DNA from 3 places in the Colwellia meonggei genome. Region 3 is predicted to be linked to each of the others. Evidence: riboswitches for the same ligand, from Rfam matches in the RefSeq annotation. Region 3 holds a riboswitch; each other region holds the start of a gene.

Evidence for each region. A riboswitch is a leader RNA that binds a small molecule or an ion and turns the genes downstream of it on or off. The one in region 3 is predicted to bind cobalamin.
Region 1: it holds a riboswitch for cobalamin, as region 3 does, so the genes downstream of both, AC27E9_RS06430 (ABC transporter ATP-binding protein) here and AC27E9_RS15005 (hypothetical protein) in region 3, are expected to answer to the same signal.
Region 2: it holds a riboswitch for cobalamin, as region 3 does, so the genes downstream of both, bluB (5,6-dimethylbenzimidazole synthase) here and AC27E9_RS15005 (hypothetical protein) in region 3, are expected to answer to the same signal.

Annotation. Positions count from the first base shown of each region.
Region 1 is NZ_BAAJLZ010000002.1:59,847-65,823, reverse strand. Features, by position in the region: gene AC27E9_RS06445 (cobalamin-binding protein) at 30-893, opposite strand; gene cobO (cob(I)yrinic acid a,c-diamide adenosyltransferase) at 988-1,593, opposite strand; gene AC27E9_RS06435 (FecCD family ABC transporter permease) at 1,599-2,606, opposite strand; gene AC27E9_RS06430 (ABC transporter ATP-binding protein) at 2,603-3,442, opposite strand; cobalamin riboswitch at 3,677-3,806, opposite strand; gene AC27E9_RS06425 (M13 family metallopeptidase) at 3,985-5,977, opposite strand, start outside.
Region 2 is NZ_BAAJLZ010000003.1:3,327-9,303, reverse strand. Features, by position in the region: gene AC27E9_RS08590 (S8 family serine peptidase) at 1-1,121, opposite strand, end outside; gene AC27E9_RS08585 (S8 family serine peptidase) at 1,489-3,888, shown strand; cobalamin riboswitch at 4,045-4,271, shown strand; gene bluB (5,6-dimethylbenzimidazole synthase) at 4,311-5,090, shown strand; gene AC27E9_RS08575 (GGDEF domain-containing protein) at 5,124-5,977, opposite strand, start outside.
Region 3 is NZ_BAAJLZ010000006.1:162,153-168,129, reverse strand. Features, by position in the region: gene AC27E9_RS15015 (cobaltochelatase subunit CobN) at 1-1,569, opposite strand, end outside; gene AC27E9_RS15010 (cobyrinic acid a,c-diamide synthase CobB) at 1,677-3,116, opposite strand; gene AC27E9_RS15005 (hypothetical protein) at 3,122-3,727, opposite strand; cobalamin riboswitch at 3,911-4,123, opposite strand; gene AC27E9_RS15000 (histidine phosphatase family protein) at 4,329-4,919, shown strand; gene AC27E9_RS14995 (cobalamin biosynthesis protein CobD/CbiB) at 4,979-5,977, shown strand, end outside.

The DNA of each region.
Region 1 (5,977 bases), on a different contig from region 3:
TCAATTTAAGTTATCGCCTATACTTGTTGCTATTTTTTCTGATAGTAGTTACGACTTTTTTCTGCTTGTTCACATAAGTCGGTAAGGGCATTTAAGCTGCGGGTTGTCATGCGATGTACTACATCAGCATCGAGTTTGATAATTTGCTGGTGCTTTACCGCTGGTATTATTGGCCATTTCTCCCATGGGTAACCCTCTCTATCAACTTGGTTTTCAGATAAAGGTTGAATAATAATATCAACATTGGTTTGTAATATTTGTTCAATATTAACTTGCGGGTATTTAGCATCTGCCAAATAAAAAGGGTTACTAATACTACAGATATCTAAAAACTGTTGAGGCCAGCTACCTTTAGCGATAGTTGTTATTGGCCTTGACCAAACCTCGTAAAAACCTTGTAGTGTCGGCTTTTGCTGATATTGTTCTTTAATTATTGATAAGTCGTTAAGAAACTTAGTAGCGACATCAATTCCTTGCTGTTTATGGCCTGAAAGCTCTCCGAATAAACGTAGCTCTTTGGCAACATCATCAAAAGTATATGGTTGTGAATAAACTACGTTGAAGCCCAACTGCTTGATGCGGGCTAAGTCATCACTTGGGTTGCCACTTTTCCAAGCAATAATTAGATCGGGTTGCAATTCAATAACACGCTCAAGTTGAATACGTAAAGAACTGCCTATTCTTGGAATTGTCTTCGCATCTTCTGGGTAATCTGCATGCTCGGTAGTGGCAATAATTTGCTCGCCAGCGCCAACATCAAAGAGCATTTCAACAATATGAGGTGCTAACGCTATGATGCGAGGTTTAGATATATTGTTATTAGCACTTTGCTCAGCGCTTGTAGCTGCTGTTATACAGGCGAGTACAACAAGTAATAAGGTGCGAAATTTCATTGCTATTCCATATTTTAAAAAATTAGATGTTAAGCCAATCAAATACTGTTTAGTTGCATTTGACTGGCTTTGTTGAATGGCTAACGTGAGAAATTTACCAGTCAATGCCTTTTTGCGCTTTAATGCCGTTATCAAACGCATGCTTTGTTGGTTGTACTTCACTTACTGTGTCAGCTAATTCGATTATGCTTCTATGGCATGCACGGCCAGTAATAATCACATGTTGCATAGCAGGGCGGTTAACAATGGCTTCAATCACTTCATCTAAGTCTAAATATTTGTATGACACCATGTAAGTTAACTCATCAAGTAGTACCACATCGACCGTTTCATCTTTAAGTAAACGTTTTGCTTCTGTCCATACTTTTGTTGCGGCGGCAATATCTTTTGATTTGTCTTGAGTATTCCATGTAAATCCTGTCGCCATGACATGAAATTCAACACCATTTTTTTCAAGTAAGTTACGTTCGCCACACTCCCAGTCACCTTTGATGAATTGTAATGCTGCGGCTTTATAACCATGGCCCACTGCGCGTGTCACCGTTCCAAAACCTGAAGTAGATTTACCTTTACCATTTCCGGTAATTACAATTAATAGGCCTCGATCTTCTTGAGCAGCGTCGATTCGCGCATCTACTTTTTCCTTAATACGTTGCATACGCTCTTGGTGTTTTTGATTTTTGTCTGCTTCTGTTGTCATATTAATTATCCTGATTTGCGAGTGCGATACATGATCGCTAAAAAGAAAATACTACCAATGGCGGAAGTGATAATTCCAATGGGAATTTCAACATTACTTAGTGCACTACGTGCAATAACATCGACCCAAATTAAAAAACAACCACCAACTAATGCTGAGCCAATAATAAGCGGCATAGTTGTTACGCCAACGAGTTGCCTAACGATATGTGGGATCATTAATCCAACAAAGCCTATGCCACCACAATAGGCAACAATAGTCGCGGTAACCGCCGCACATAAAGCTAATAATATAAGTCTTAATTTATCAACATTTACCCCTAAACTTGCAGCGCTTTCATCGCCTAGCAAAAGTGCATCAATATGTCGATGTAAGGCAAAAATCGAGATCAAAGTGATTAATACCATGGCGCTGATTAAGTAAAAGTGGAACATTTCAACGCGTGTTAAACTGCCCATTAACCAAAATATAACGCGATTGGTAGCGAAAGGATCACCAAGATAAAGAATGAAATGACTTATAGAGCCCAACATAAATGACACAGCCACGCCCGTTAATAATAAATGGTTCATATTACGTAATAACGTGGCAATGCCAAAGACGATAATGACCGAGAATAGTGCTCCTAAAAATGCAGCAAGCGGTAATGCTAACATTTGCTCATCAGTAAGTACTAAGGTTGCAATGGTTGCACCAAGCCCCGCACCAGAAATAATACCGAATAGGTAAGGGTCAGCAAGAGGATTTCGAGTCACATTTTGCAAAATAGCGCCAGCACATGCTAGACCCATTCCTGCGACTAAACCGACAAGTACTCGAGGAATACGAATTTGCCAAATAACCATGTCATGCATTGGTGTAGAACATTCATTTATTACACATCGAGCAATATCTAAGCTTGTTATTTGTGCGGGACCAAAGGTCATTGCTGTGATTATTGAAAATAATGTTAATGCCAATAAGCAAGTGAATACCCAAGCACTTTTAGCTTTTATTAAGTAGAAAAGCTTCATTGCTGAACCTCTGTTGATTCATCTACATTAGTTTTTGGGTAAAAGTGAACTCTAGCAAAGGTGTTTGAATTGGTAGGTTGCTCGCTGCTAGTATGGGTTAGTTGATCAACATTATCGCGATAGCAAGGTAAGCCAAATACTTCAGAGAGTGTTTCGGGGTTTAATGCTTCATCAACATTTTTATCGCTAACTAGCTTACCTTTATTCAGTAACAGTAAACGAGTGCAATACTGTGCTGCAAGGTTAAGATCGTGAATGGTCATAATTACAGTAATATTAAGGGCTTTGACCAGTTGTAATATCTGGTGCTGATAAAAGATATCTAAATGATTTGTTGGTTCGTCCAAGACTAATATTTTTGCTTTTTGCACTAAGGCTTTAGCAATGAGTACCCGTTGTTGTTCACCACCTGAAAGGGTATTAAAAAATTTATTTTGGCTGGCTGATAAACCTACTTTTTCTAACGCGAGCATGATTTCTTTTTTATCAAGATCTGTGTCATTCGCAAATAATGACTTGTAAGGTAATAAGCCCATACGGACTACATCGTAAACTTTAAGCTCAAATATTGGTGGCGATTTTTGTACAACTAAAGCAAAAGTTTGTGCAAGTTCATGGGGCTTGTAGTGACGTATGTTTTTATTCTTTAATTTTATTGTGCCTTGCCAGTTTTTCGTTTGATTAAGTAAACACTTAAGTAATGAGGTTTTGCCAGCACCGTTTGGGCCAATAATGCCAATAATATCTCCTTGACCAAGGGTAAATGAAATATCATTTAAAATAGTTTGTTTTTCAACCGACCAAGACACTGATGCCAGTGTTAATAACTGTGTCATAACAATTAACTTAGTGTTTAAAGAACTGCCATGCGGCAATACTTAATTGGTGATAGCAATAAAAAGTGTCGGTAGTTCGGTTCATTTTGTGCAGCATTACCTTTTTCAAACGGTTAATTTGAATGTACTAATTGTAATAATCTAATTGTGCAGAAAGGGCAAGTACAAGCACCACATAAGCTTTTGTGGATAAGTAACTTTCGTGTATTCCCGCACGGCGTTAAACTATTAGGTTATTTGATAATAATGATACTAGGTGTCCTGACTTATAACTTTTAGAAGTTATCTACAGTTGCGGGTACAGTCACGGACTTTAACCGTGTTCCCTATTAATTAACCTAACAACAAAATGATTGCTAATCTTGCTAAGTTAAATATATCAATCTAGTGCTGATTTTACGGTTAACAGTGGCGCTTTACAATGAAAACTCTTGGCTAAGGCAGTTTAAAGACAAATTACACTAAATAAAAAAAGGAGCCGAAGCTCCTTTTATTTTTCATGGTTTGAAATAGTTATTATTAGCGAATAGCTATTATCTTTGCTACCAAATTTTTACACGTTTTTCCGGTGCAATGTACATAGCGTCACCTTCTTTTACGTCAAATGCTTCGTAGAATTCAGGCATATTTGATAACGAACCTAAAGCACGAAACTCACCTGGTGAATGCGGGTCAGTTGCTACGCGGTTACGTAATGATTTTTCAACCATTTTTACGCGCCAAACTTGTGCATAACCCATAAAGAAACGTTGGTCGCCAGTTAAGCCATCAATAACTTCTGCTTCTTTACCATTTAATGATGCTTTGTAAGCTTTATAAGCAATAGTAACACCTGATAAATCGCCGATGTTCTCACCTAAAGTTAATTTACCATTAACGTGTAGATCATCGAATACAGCGTAGTTATCATATTGTGCAACTAAGTCATCAGTACGAACTTTAAACGCTGCTAAGTCTTGCTCTGTCCACCAGTTACGTAAGTTTCCGTCACCATCGTATTTACTACCTTGGTCGTCGAAACCGTGGCCCATTTCATGACCGATAACGGCGCCAATACCACCGTAGTTAACGGCGTCGTCTGCATTTAAGTTAAAAAATGGTGGTTGTAAAATAGCGGCAGGGAATACAATCTCATTTTTAGTTGGGTTGTAGTAAGCGTTAACCGTTTGTGGTGTCATGCCCCATTCTTGACGATCAATCGGGCCGCCAAGTTTATCAACTTGTTTTTGATGTGAAACCATACCAGAACGCATTTTATTGCCGACTAAGTCGTCACCTTTGATCACGAGCTTAGAGTAGTCTTCCCATTTGTTCGGGTAGCCAATTTTAGGGTCGAAGCTAGCTAATTTTACATGTGCAGCTTTTTTCGTTGCATCAGACATCCATTCTAATTCGTCAATACTTGCGCCGTATGCACCGCGTAAGTTCTCAACAAGTTGGGTCATGCGTGTTTTTGCTTCAGGCTTAAAATGACGACCAACGTATACTTTACCAATAACCTCGCCTAAATTACTGTTTACTACAGAAACACCACGTTTCCACATTGGACGTTGCTCTTTACGACCACTTAATTGTTTTGAGTAAAAATCAAAATTTTCATCATCTAATGCGGTAGTTAATGAACTTGCAAAGTTACTAAGCGTGTGGAACGTTAAGTATGTTTTCCAGTCATCTAAAGAGGTGTCTGCAAACGTTTCACCAAAACCTTTTACGAATGAAGGTTGGTTGATAATTAGATCTTTCTGTGCACCTGCGCCTTGTGCTTCAAGATAAGCAGTCCAGTTGAAGGCGTCAGTTACAGTGTTTAAATCGCTAACGTTAAATTTGTTATAACGTTTTGTACTGTCACGTGATTCAACTTTAGTCCAATGGAAACCAGCTAGCTTTGTTTCAAGCGCCATAATTTTTTGTGCAGCGGCTTTCCCATCTTTAAGACCAGCTAAATTGAACATGTTTTCAATATGAGCAACATAGCCATCACGTAAGGCTACGAAGCGATCAGCTTCATTAAAGTAGTAATCACGATCAGGTAAGCCTAAACCACTTTGCCAAACATGCGTGGCGTAACGAGTAGAGTCTTTTGCATCTACGCTGATATAGAACGCTAGTGGGCTACCAACACCAATTTTTTGGTTAGCACCAAAAAATGTTGCTAATTCATTTTTATCTTTTAAGCCATTAATGTCATCAAGAATAGCTTGAACAGGAGCAATACCAGCAGCGTCACGCGCTTCTGTGTTCATGTACGAGCGGAATAAGTCAGCAACCTTTTGCTCGTCACTACCCATTTTTAAGTTTTCAGTAGCTGCTAGCTCTTCAATAATAGCTTTTACGTTGTCGTCTGCTTCATCACGTAAGTCGTAAAATGAGCCAATCGACGTTTTATCACCAGGAATTTCATTTGAATTTAACCAAGCACCGTTAACATAACGGTAAAAGTTATCTTGTGGGCGAACTGATAAGTCCATATTTGCTTTATCAATTCCAGAAGCTAAAGCTGTTTTTTGCATCACTGGCGCTTCAGTTACTGCTGTT
Region 2 (5,977 bases), on a different contig from region 3:
CCATTGGCACCACTATCAGTCGCTTCAGCAGTCCCCATATAATAAATGCTACCGTTTGCATTTCCTGCATTTTCCATCGCAGAAGAAGCAAATGCTTGACCATCTGCACTTACAATAGAATTTGTTGCCATATCAGCAGGGTAAGTTGATAGTACATCAACACCACCAGCCGTTATCTCAACACAAATAGTTTCATCAGTCGTTGTTGTTTGTCTTTTCCCTTTACCTGTAGTTACCGTACAACTTGGAAACTGAGACTCAGTATAACGACCATTATTGTTATCATTACCACCAACCATCATCACTGATGAATAACCTGCAGGGTACGAGCGTACATTGTTGCCGTCATTACCTGCTGCAGCAACCACTAAACCACCTGCTTCGGTGAAGGCTTTAAAGGCATTCTCTTCAGTGCTATTGGCACCACCGCCACCTAAACTCATGCTAATAATGTTTGCACCTGCTTGCGTACATTTGTTTGCGGCGTGTGCTAAGTCAGAAGAGTAACCCCAACCATCAGCATTAAAGACTTTAACAATATGCATATCAACACCTGGAGCCATACCTACAATACCAATATTGTTATCTGCTGCACCTATAGTTCCAGCAACATGCGTTCCGTGTGGTCCACCATGCTCATCCCAATTACCAGTGCCGGAATCATTATCACCAGTAATATTATTCCAAACAAAATCAGGATTTGAACGGTCTAAACCAGAATCAATAACACAAACTTTCATACCAGCATTGGCATTGAACGTTACTTGATCAGCTTGAGATTGATATACTGAATAAGGCGTTAATTGTTCTAACATCGGATTGCCTGCGTCATCACTAAACGCCGACATTAATTCACGTTTTTGATCGGCTTCAATAAGTTGAATATGTGGGTTATTCATTAGGCCTTTAACTTCTTCTAAAGATTTTCCTTTAAAAGATGCTGCGATAAAACCATTTCCATCTACTTTCAATTCAGCGTTCAACTTTTTAGCTAACGCTTTAACAATTCCTTTTTTACTTTCATCGACTTTGATGATGTACCTATCATCAGCTGCTTGTGCAGAAAATGCAGATGTTACTGCGATTGCAATTATAGAATTCGTAAATTTAGAAATTTTCATAGATGCTCCAGGTGTCTCTATATTATTTTCGAATATAAACATTCGATTTTTATTATGTAGTTTCAGGGCTTAACTCCTGAACGTTTTTTGATACTAACAGTTAAGAAAAAACCCCCTAGTAAATATGCGACATTTTTTAATAGAAAAACGACAAGCAACAAAAATAACCATAAAATACAAGCAATTAAAATAAATCAATTTTATTTATTTGTCGGGATATTACTAATTACCGTCTTATTATTGCTATTACATTTGAGGTTAAAAGGTCATGATGAATGAGGTGATTAAATCGCCAACCAATAAAAATAATGCGTCCGATGCTTCAAATTTAAAAAGCATTCAGCGCAATAACCGGAGAGACTCTTAAATGAGAAACATACAAAAAATAAGCTTAAGCGCAGTAGCACTTTCTGTTCTTACTGCAACAGCTAACGCTCAAACATTTGAAGCAGCAGAATTACAAGCTATACCAGTAAATACCGGCTCAATGACAGCTGTGAATACAGACTTTAGCCAATGGCGTGAAAGTCAAAAGTTTCAAAGTCATGACTTTACTGACCGTATTATCGTTAAATACAAAAGTGGCTTTGAAGCGCAAGCACTAAGTAATTTTTCTTCAGAAAAAGCAATGCCTGCGGGTTTAGCTAAAAAAGCAGGTCATAGCCTGAAACACGTGAAAAAGTTAAAAAATGGTCGTCACGTTATTTCTTTAGGTAAACAAAAACATATCAACGATGTTAAAGCCATGGTACTTGAACTTAACAGCCATGTTGACGTTGAATTTGCAGAACCTGATTACAAACGTTATTTAATGGCGCAAAACCAGCCTTGGGGTATTGCAGACACCCAGTCAGATCTTATTTCTGATAATGACGCTGCCAATATGACCGTATGTATTATTGATTCAGGTTATGAGCGTGCTAACCCAGATTTAAATGCTAACAATGCATCAGGTACAAATAACTCAGGTACTGGTAACTGGTACCAAAATGGTGGCTCTCACGGTACTCACGTTGCAGGTACCATTGCCGCTGTTAATAACTCAGAAGGTGTTGTTGGTATTTTGCCAAACACTAATGTTAACTTACACATTGTTAAAGTATTTAACGAAGCAGGTTGGGGTTATACTGGTGAACTAGTTGATGCTGTTGATACTTGTGTAAATAACGGTGCAAAAGTAGTTAACATGAGTTTAGGTGGTTCAGGTTCAAGCAACACAGAACGTAACTCATTACAAGCTGCTGCTGATGCAGGTGTTTTACTTATTGCTGCATCAGGTAACGATGGTGATGCTACACTTTCTTACCCTGCCTCTTACGATTCAGTTATGGCAGTAGGCGCACTTGATCAAGGTCGCCAACATGCAGAATTCTCTCAATATACATCACAAGTTGAAATTTCAGCACCAGGTGAAGCAATTCTATCGACTGTTGCCGGCGATGGCCGTTTAGGTTACATCACTTTAGGCTCAACAACTTACGGTAACGATGAAGTTGTGCCACAAACTCACTACATTCAAAGTGGCGGTAGCTTTACTGTTAGCAATGTAGACAGTTCTGCAAATGGTGTATTAGCCGCTTGTACTATATCAGGAAGCAGTTATAGCTGTTCAAATGTTTCAGGAAACATTTGTTTAGCTGAACGTAATGATAACCAAAAAGGTAGCAACTACCCTGAAATCAATCCAGCTAAAGCGTGTGCCGATGCCGGTGCATCAGGCGTGATTGTTTATAGTAATAGCGCTCGTCCAGGCCTTCAAAATCCTTTTTTAGTTGATGCTAACTCTGATGTAACAGTACCAACCGTTTCTGTAAACCGTGAGCTAGGTTTGCAACTTATGGGTCAACTTGGTACGAATGCTAATTTAAATGTTGTTGGTGGCCAAGATTACGCATACTACAACGGTACTTCAATGGCGACTCCTCATGTAGCTGGTGTTGCAGCATTGGTATGGAGTAATAACCCTGATTGTTCTGCGACTCAAGTTCGAAATGCGTTAAAATCTACAGCAATTGACTTAGATGTAGCAGGTCGTGATGACAAAACAGGATACGGTTTAGTACAAGCGAAAGCCGCATCTGATGCTCTTGCAGCTAGTTGTAGTACTGTAACTCCGCCTCCTACAGGTGGCAATGTATTAGAAAATGGTGTTGCTAAAACAAGTTTAGCTGGTGCTAAATCTGAAGAGTTAAGCTTTACGATGGAAGTTCCTGCTGGAGCAACTGGCCTGAGTTTCGATATGACAGGTGGCACAGGTGATGCTGACCTTTATGTTAAGTTTGGTTCAGCCCCTACAACATCTAGCTACGACTGTCGCTCATGGGCAGGTGGTAATACTGAGTCATGCCCTATTTCAACGGCACAAGCAGGAACATATCATGTTAAAGTAGTTGGTTACACAGCATTTACAGGTGTTAACTTAACAGGCAGCTTTACGGAAGGATCAACAGGTGGCGGTGCTACAGGAGGCAGTGCTTCAGTTAATGATATTAGCGTTAGTCGTCGTGCATGGACTTACTACACTATTGACATTCCAGCAGGCATGGCAACTTTTGATGTAGTGACTAGTGGTGGCACTGGGGATGCAGATTTATATATTCGTCAAGGAAGCAACCCAACAACATCAAACTATAGCTGTAAGTCAGAAAACAGCAATAATAGTGAGTCGTGTACTATTACTAATCCTGCTGCGGCAACTTGGCACATAGGTATTTACGGGTATAGAGCATCAAGCGGTGTTAACATGAATGTAACATACAACCCATAGAGTTAAACTAGACTCCCAACTAGTGTTGTAATTAGGGGAAGTACAAATTGTGCTTCCCCTTTTTTTAACTAAAAATCAAATAAAACGACTCTCTCGATATTAATTTTCTTTCGATAACACCATCAAGCGTTATGTAAACTTTTCCTCTAAATGTTATAGTGCGGGAAAATTTTAGGTGCTCAAATTTACTTTTAATAAAGTGCGGCTGAGAGAATAGGGAAATTGGTGTAAATCCAATACGTGCCCAACGCTGTTATGACGTTTATGTTTGATAATAAACCACTGGTAATTTTACTGGGAAGGTATCAAACATAATTTATATTTACTTTAGTAGTTATAAAGCCCGTCTGAGTCAGAAGACCTGCCTAAAATATCAATTGCACGAAAGGCCGATCGTTGCTTAATCCAATAAGGGGAATATTTTGGGTATCAATAACCACGCTAATAACCAAACAAAAGACTCAACGAATCAGTCTTTGTACCAATTCAGCCAACAAGCACAACATGGTTTATACCAAGCTATTTTTAATCGCCGTGATGTACGCGGACAATTTCTATCGACAGCAATTCCTAATGAAGTGCTCAGTAAAATAATTTATGCCGCACATCATGCCCCATCAGTTGGCTTTATGCAGCCTTGGGATTTTATCGTTATTCAGTCACCTGAAATAAAAAAACAAATCCACCAAGACTTCACGCTAGCACATCATGAAGCACAAGCGATGTTTGAAGAAAAAAAGCAAACACAATACAAAAATCTAAAACTCGAAGGCATTATTGAATCGCCAATTAATATTTGTATTACATGTGATCGAGAAAGAACAGGGAAAACTGTTATCGGACGAACACATATGAAAGAGATGGATCTATACAGTTCAGTATGCGCAGTACAAAATTTATGGTTAGCTGCTAGGGCTGAAGGTGTTGGTGTTGGCTGGGTATCAATATTGCACCATGGCGCACTAAAAAGCGCTCTTTCGCTGCCGGATAATGTAGTACCCATTGCCTACTTATGCTTAGGTTATGTTAGTCACTTTAAGGAAAAGCCAGAGTTGGAGTCAGCTAATTGGTTATCAAGACGCCCGGTAGATGAATTAGTCAGTTTCGACACTTACGGTCAAGAAGCAAGAACGCCAGAAGAACAAGGATTTATCAACCAGTTAAAGACAGATAAAACATTCCCACACTCATTTAAAGAATAATATCGTTTTCTAAATACAGATAAATAAAAGCGTTTACAAACAAACGCTTTTATTTCTGCCACTGTTCTTTGCTTGATATAAAGCTGTATCTGCTTGCTCAAATAAAGCTTTCCAATTAAGCTCCTCTTTTCGCTCAGCAATGCCAATAGAGACGGAAATTTTTGGTAAGTACGCTTTAGAATCTCTTTGCATTAATTTAAGACTTGCAATTGCTAACCTTATTTTCTCTGCAATTTCATGCGCTTGCCCCATAGTTTTATTTACCATAACAACCACAAACTCTTCACCGCCGAACCTTACCGCAATATCATTATCTGAAATGGTATCTTTAATAACCTTAGCAATACGCTGAATAACTTTGTCGCCGATGAAGTGACCAAATTGATCATTAATATTCTTAAAATGATCAATATCAATCGCTAAAGAAGAGTGAACTTGTTCGATATCAATATCTTGTAACTTAATATCACAGCCACGGCGGTTAAATAATCCGGTTAATGAATCAACAATAGCTTCATGGCGAGCTGCTTCAAGTTTTGACTTTAAAAAGCTCACTTCACCACATGCATGGGTTAATTCTAAAGAAAGCTCGCTATGTTGTTGCTGTGACGTTGTTATACTGCTCATTAAAAAGGCAACGATATTTTGCATCGACTTATGATATTCATTCTTCGACAACGCTTTTTCAGCCTTTTTCAAATTTGACGCAACAACTTTATCACTATCAACTTGCGAGTTAATTTTTTCTAAAGTTGAAGTTAACGACTTTTCGATGGGATCCAAAATTTGTTTATCAATAGCATGTGAGTTAGAGATATACTTTTCAAAAAGCTCTTCAATAAAGGTTAAATCGACTTCTTGGTATGTGTCGACATGTCGCTCTAGTT
Region 3 (5,977 bases):
TTGGTAATCATTTACTGACATTTTATTGATCAGCGGTGACATTTTATTTAATGCTGTGGCATCTTGCGGTAAGTTCACCGCTTTTAATTGTAATATATCGAGCAGTTCTTCAGCTGAACCAGGGAAGTCAGCTTCAGCGCCCAAATCATAACCTTGCGCTTTTAATTGCTGCAATATTTGCCAAAGCGACTGTTGAACATCGAGGTTATCAGCACCTATATTGTGGCGACCCGGCGGATGATTATAATAAACAATGGCTACTTTTTTCTTCGCGTTTTCAGTTGTTCTTAGCGCTAGCCAAGCACTTACTCGAACTTGTAGTCGTGCAACTTCTTTTGTTAATACTTCACTTATAGATAAACTCGCACCGGTTAATGAGTCCAACTTAGCACTCGAAGCTAATGCCAATACATGTGGCTGTGAAACACCTTGTAGCTCAGGCATTGCCACCCGGTAATGTACACTGTCGCTCGGTAAACCTGTTGGCGAAAGTTGATATTCCAAAGTGCTCATTTCGGTTACTCGAATGCCTTTAAATATAGGAACGTTCAACTTTTCAAACTTCTGCGTAACTGGCTCGCGACCTTCACCACCACCAATAACAAAGTCTTGTAATGCGATAATAGCTAATGGCTGCGTAATTTTTAGATTACGCATTATTTCAATTGCTTGCTCACTCGGCTTCCCCCAACCAGCAAGCACAGAAACGCATTGCCATTGGCGCTGACATAATTGTTGATGTAGCTGCCATTGCCCAGGCTGATCACCGGTATCGTGATCAACAATAAACACTATGGGCTTATCTAAGTTTTTAGTTATATTATCTGCTAAATCAGCCTGACTGATCAGTTGCTCTTGCCAATAAAAACGTATCGGTTGCAAAGGCAGAATTTTTGGTGCTGCAGTTAAAACAGTTGAGTTAGCGTTTGCTTGAGTAATAGTTTCTAGCCAAGTAAATAAATGCCCTAAATTTTCTTTACCGCGATTTTGCCAATAAGCACGCGCTTGTAACCAATAAGCAAAGGCTGGCCATTGCTGTTGTTTAGCCTTGAGTGCAGACATGTAATCATTCTTATCCAAGGCCGCCATTAAACTTTGCAACTGTTGCTTTGACAAATTGGCGGTATTACCACCATTGGTATCTTGGTGTATTGCCATTAAACGTCGGTCGGTATTTAGCATCAACCGTGTTTGTCCTTCTGGGTAAGTTAACGCTAACAAACGTTCAACTGACTCGCCAAATACACCAGCAATAACTAACGCCTGATGTTGATTAATGAGCTGCTGTATTTCTTTGTTAGTCATAATATTTAACTGGCTAACACTGCGAATATTAATACTGCTAGATGTTTTATCGACACTTTGTGTCGCTAAAAACTGATGTCCACCCGCAACCATACTGGCAGCTGATCGATCAGACACCAACGCAAGCATTTTCATTTCATTGGCTTGTAAGCTGGCAGCACTTAAAAAGGTGGTTAGCCAAAAGGCCATCAAAAAAACTATATTTAAGTGACCTTTTTTAAGCAAAGGTTTTGTCGTGTGTTTGCTAACAATGGCGCTTGTCATGAGAACTCTCAAAAAACTAAATAAACTGTGCTCATTAAAAAATGCTAACTAAAGCATATTGGCGAAAATATTTTCATTTAATGAGCGATAGGTGCATTTTCAATCGATTAGAAACATCGATTTTTATTAAAAATACGTAAGGTTAAACCTGGGTTACTCGGGAAATACCAATGCATATAAGAGGCAAGTATATTGTTATGCTGATAAACATATTCGCCTGCTCGTTCGCTTGGATGATGGGTTGTTTGGCTAATCGGCGTTAAATCAATTTCGGCACAAGAATAATGAAAACTATGCCCGCGCATAATATTACTAGACATTTCACCTTGGTTTTCAGCAGAACTTTCAGGCTCAATGTTATCTTTATCTATCACAGATAAATCAACCCATTGCGAACCTATTGCCGAGAGCTTTTTCTGCATTGCGGCTTTACCTGGTATAAGGCCAAGCATTGCAATTTGTTGACCTGACATATCTGTTAGTTGCTCAAGTAAATACAGCATACCGCCACATTCAGCAATTATCGGTTTTTTACTGGCGGCAAAGTCTTTTACGTCATTGAGAAACGTATCATTGCTAACTAACTTTTCTGCGTACAACTCTGGATAGCCACCCGGAATATATAAAATATCTCCTTGCGGCAAATGAGCATCATTTAGTGCTGAACAGTAGATTATTTCCGCGCTAGCCTGTTCTAAAAAGGCAATGTTGGCAGCATAGATAAAACTAAAAGCATGATCACGCACAATAATAACGCGAGTGCCCACCAAAGCACGATGGATAAAGTCTTCTTGGCTGTCATGTTCCACAGCAAAAAACTCAACTTGTTCAGGTAATTCGGTCAAGTCAGTTTTAGCGATATGACTAGCAGCTTGGTCAAGTTGGCTATCTATATCAGCTAGCTCTTGTGCTTGCACTAAACCTAAATGGCGCTCAGGTAACGTGACACCGTCATCTTTTGGTAAACGTCCGTAAAAACGAAATTCTTCCGGCAAACTGGTGCTCAATAACTCAGCATGACGTTCGGTATTAACGCGATTGGCAATCACACCAGAAAACGGTAAATCCTCCCGTAGCTTAGCAAGGCCAAAGGTAACCGCAGCGAATGTTTGCGCCATGGCTTTGGCATCGATAACGCCAAGCACCGGAATATTAAAATATTGGGCCAAATCAGCACTACTTGGCGTGCCATCGAATAAGCCCATGACACCTTCAATAAGAATAAGATCAGACTCTAAAGCTGCACGATGAAGTAGTTCTTGGCAGCCCTTTTCACCAACTAACCATAAATCTAGTTGATAAACCAATTCACCACTGGCTTGGCGTAAAATCATAGGATCAATAAAATCAGGACCAACTTTAAACACCGTTACTTTACGTCCTTGATTACGATGATATCGAGCAAGCGCAGCGGTTACTGTGGTTTTCCCTGAGCCAGAGTGTGGCGCGGCAACAATTAAGGCTGAGCACATTGCACCACTGCCAGTTTGGCGCTCAAGTTTGCCATGAAAAGCAGGGATTGGTTTCGCTTTTTCTATCTGACTCATTGCCATTACACCTTATCTTGTGATGATTTGGCTAAACCTTTATCGGTCAAGAAGCGGCTGATGGTAAAATCAATCACAATTGCCGAAATCACATAAAATACCGGATTAGAAATTGAGCGGAAATAGTACTTATCAACACGCGTTGCATATTCAGCCCATGACAACTCTGGGAATTTTCCTGACAAGGCATAGTAACTGCCATTGGAAATGAAGAAGGCAATTGAACTAGCAACAAACAAGCCTAAAGCAACTTTAATAATGTTATTTTGCCATGCGCTTTGCTGCCAACTAGGTTTAGCGTAAAAGCCAGCCGAAAACATAACCCCATAACTCAATACTAGCGCAGGATAAGAGGTGGTAATACAGTCGCCAAATTGTCCGCGAAAATACGATGAGGCAAGGTCAATCACTAAGGTTAAGGTATAGAAAAACCAAAACGCTTTCATATTGCGTAAGTACATGCCCGCTAAAAAGAAAATAGCAATAGAAGCACTAGGTAAGTGATTTAAACTGGCAAAATGATGGGTGCGAGTTGCCAACATTAGCAAAGTTAATACTGCAAATATTGCAAAAAGTAAGCTAATTGGCGTTTTTTGGTTGACTGATTTCATAACATTCCCGTGTGCGATAAATATTTACGGAGTTGGAAATCAAAGTTGGTAAGTGCTTATAAAGTAAAAGTTTTACAGTAACAGCTAGGCTACTAAGTCATAAATCTTAAACTCATCACATTGTCTATTGGATAAGATAATGCAAAAAATCAGTTACTAAGCTCTGAATGACCGCCCACCGCAGTTGTCGAGTAATTTTAGGCCGGTCTCCGGACTCCTGTTCATCGCTTTTGCAACACCTTCCCATATTTATCAATACAGTGGTTTTGTTGCTGCTCACAGTTACCGTTGCGGGGGCAGTACTGGTTTCTCACCAGTTTCACGTTTCACCTTCAGTTCTTAAACTTCTCTCAAAAAGTAGAATAATGTGAAGACACCTAAATCAGCGCTGATGTTACGTGATGATGGCTATTTATTCAATCAATAACCAAATTATTAGCACTAAAGAACTAAGTGCGAGGTTTATACTCAATAAAGCAATTTCGACAACAACTTCATTTAATCATTTTTGCATTGAATCAGCGGAATGATTTGGTTATTCTGCGCTTCTACTTAACCACCCGTTTGTCAGCAACTTAGCGCAAACAGAGTAATATTAACAATGACTACACGCTTTTTTCTAGCTCGGCACGGACAAACACTGTGGAATAAAACGCAAAGGTTTCAAGGCCAGCTCGACAGCGAATTAACTGAGCAAGGCAAAATTCAAGCAACGAATATCGCCATAGCATTAGAAAATGAAAATATCGCTCGTATTATTTCGTCGCCGTTAGGCCGTGCAGTTAAAACTGCTGCTATTTGTCAAAACCATCTAGATGTTCCTGTCGATAACCACCCAGATTTAGCTGAGCGGAACTTGGGGAAATGGCAAGGAAAAAACGTAGAAAGTTTCAGCCAAGATGGAAGTTATCATGAGTTATTGCATCAGTTTACCCAACTCAAACCAGAAGGTGGAGAAAGCGCTATCGACTGTGGATTTAGGGTATATCAAGCATTAGAAAACTTTGCCAAGAAGTTCTCAAATCAAACCTTATTGGTAATATTTCATGGTGAAGCATTACGTTGCTTCTTAGCTAAATTAGGTGTGAATTCAGATAGTAATGCCTACGAGCTGTTCGACAACGGCTGCTTGTTTACTTTAAGCTACCAACAACAGCGCTTTCAACTTGAGAATCAGCAGGTGTCAGAATAAATATGAAAAGTAGTCATTTAATTTTCATACTTATTCTGGGCTAGGTTTTGGCAGCGGCAATGGATAGTCAATTTATTAATGAAATTGTTGAAAAAGCATTAATTTTAACGCCTGAGTTCTCCCTTGCAATTACCCTTTCACTTGCGCTTATTCTCGATAAATTACTGGGTGAAGCAAAACGTTTTCATTATTTAGTTGGCTTTGGTTGGCTCGCCAATCAATTAGAAGCATTGCTCAATTTTAGCCAGCAAAATTCAAGCGTTTTAACACATGTTAACACAGGTGAAAAGCCGATAAAAACAAAAGCACTTGGCACAATGGCATGGTGTTTATTGGTGCTGCCATTACCGATATTATATGTTTATTTTTTGCAGGATTTAGTTTGGTACTGGCAAGTATTTATCGATGCTATTGTGCTTTATTTAGCACTGGGATTAACCAGTTTAAAAGAACACGCGATGCAAATTTATCAACCGCTAAAATCGGGAGACTTAAAAACTACACGGCATTTTACGGGTTACATTGTTAGTAGAGAAACATCACAGCTTAGCGAACAAGAAATGTCGCGTGCCACGGTTGAGTCTATGCTTGAAAATGGTCACGACGCCGTTATTGCATCGCTGATTTACTATCTTATTGGCGGTGCACCACTGGTTATTTTGCATCGACTCGCCAATACGTTAGATGCGATGTGGGGCTATAAAAATTCACGCTTTATCAACTTTGGTTATGCAAGTGCTCGATTAGACGATTTACTAGGATTCATTTCAGGAAAGTGCTGTACGCTTTTATATGCAATACAAGGACTGAAGCAAAGGAATTTCATTCAAGCAATCGTTAATGCCTATCGTCAAGGCATGCAATATAAAAGTCATAATGGTGGCTGGGTAATGGCTGCTGGTGCAACTGTAATGAACCGAAAACTCGGCGGCAGCGCTCATTATCATGGCAAAGAAGTTAACTCAGTTACTTTAGGTAAAGGAAATAACGTTAGCAGTGATGATATTCCAGCAAGTTTAAGCCTCGTCAGCCGAGCCAGTTTACTGCTACTTATTGCG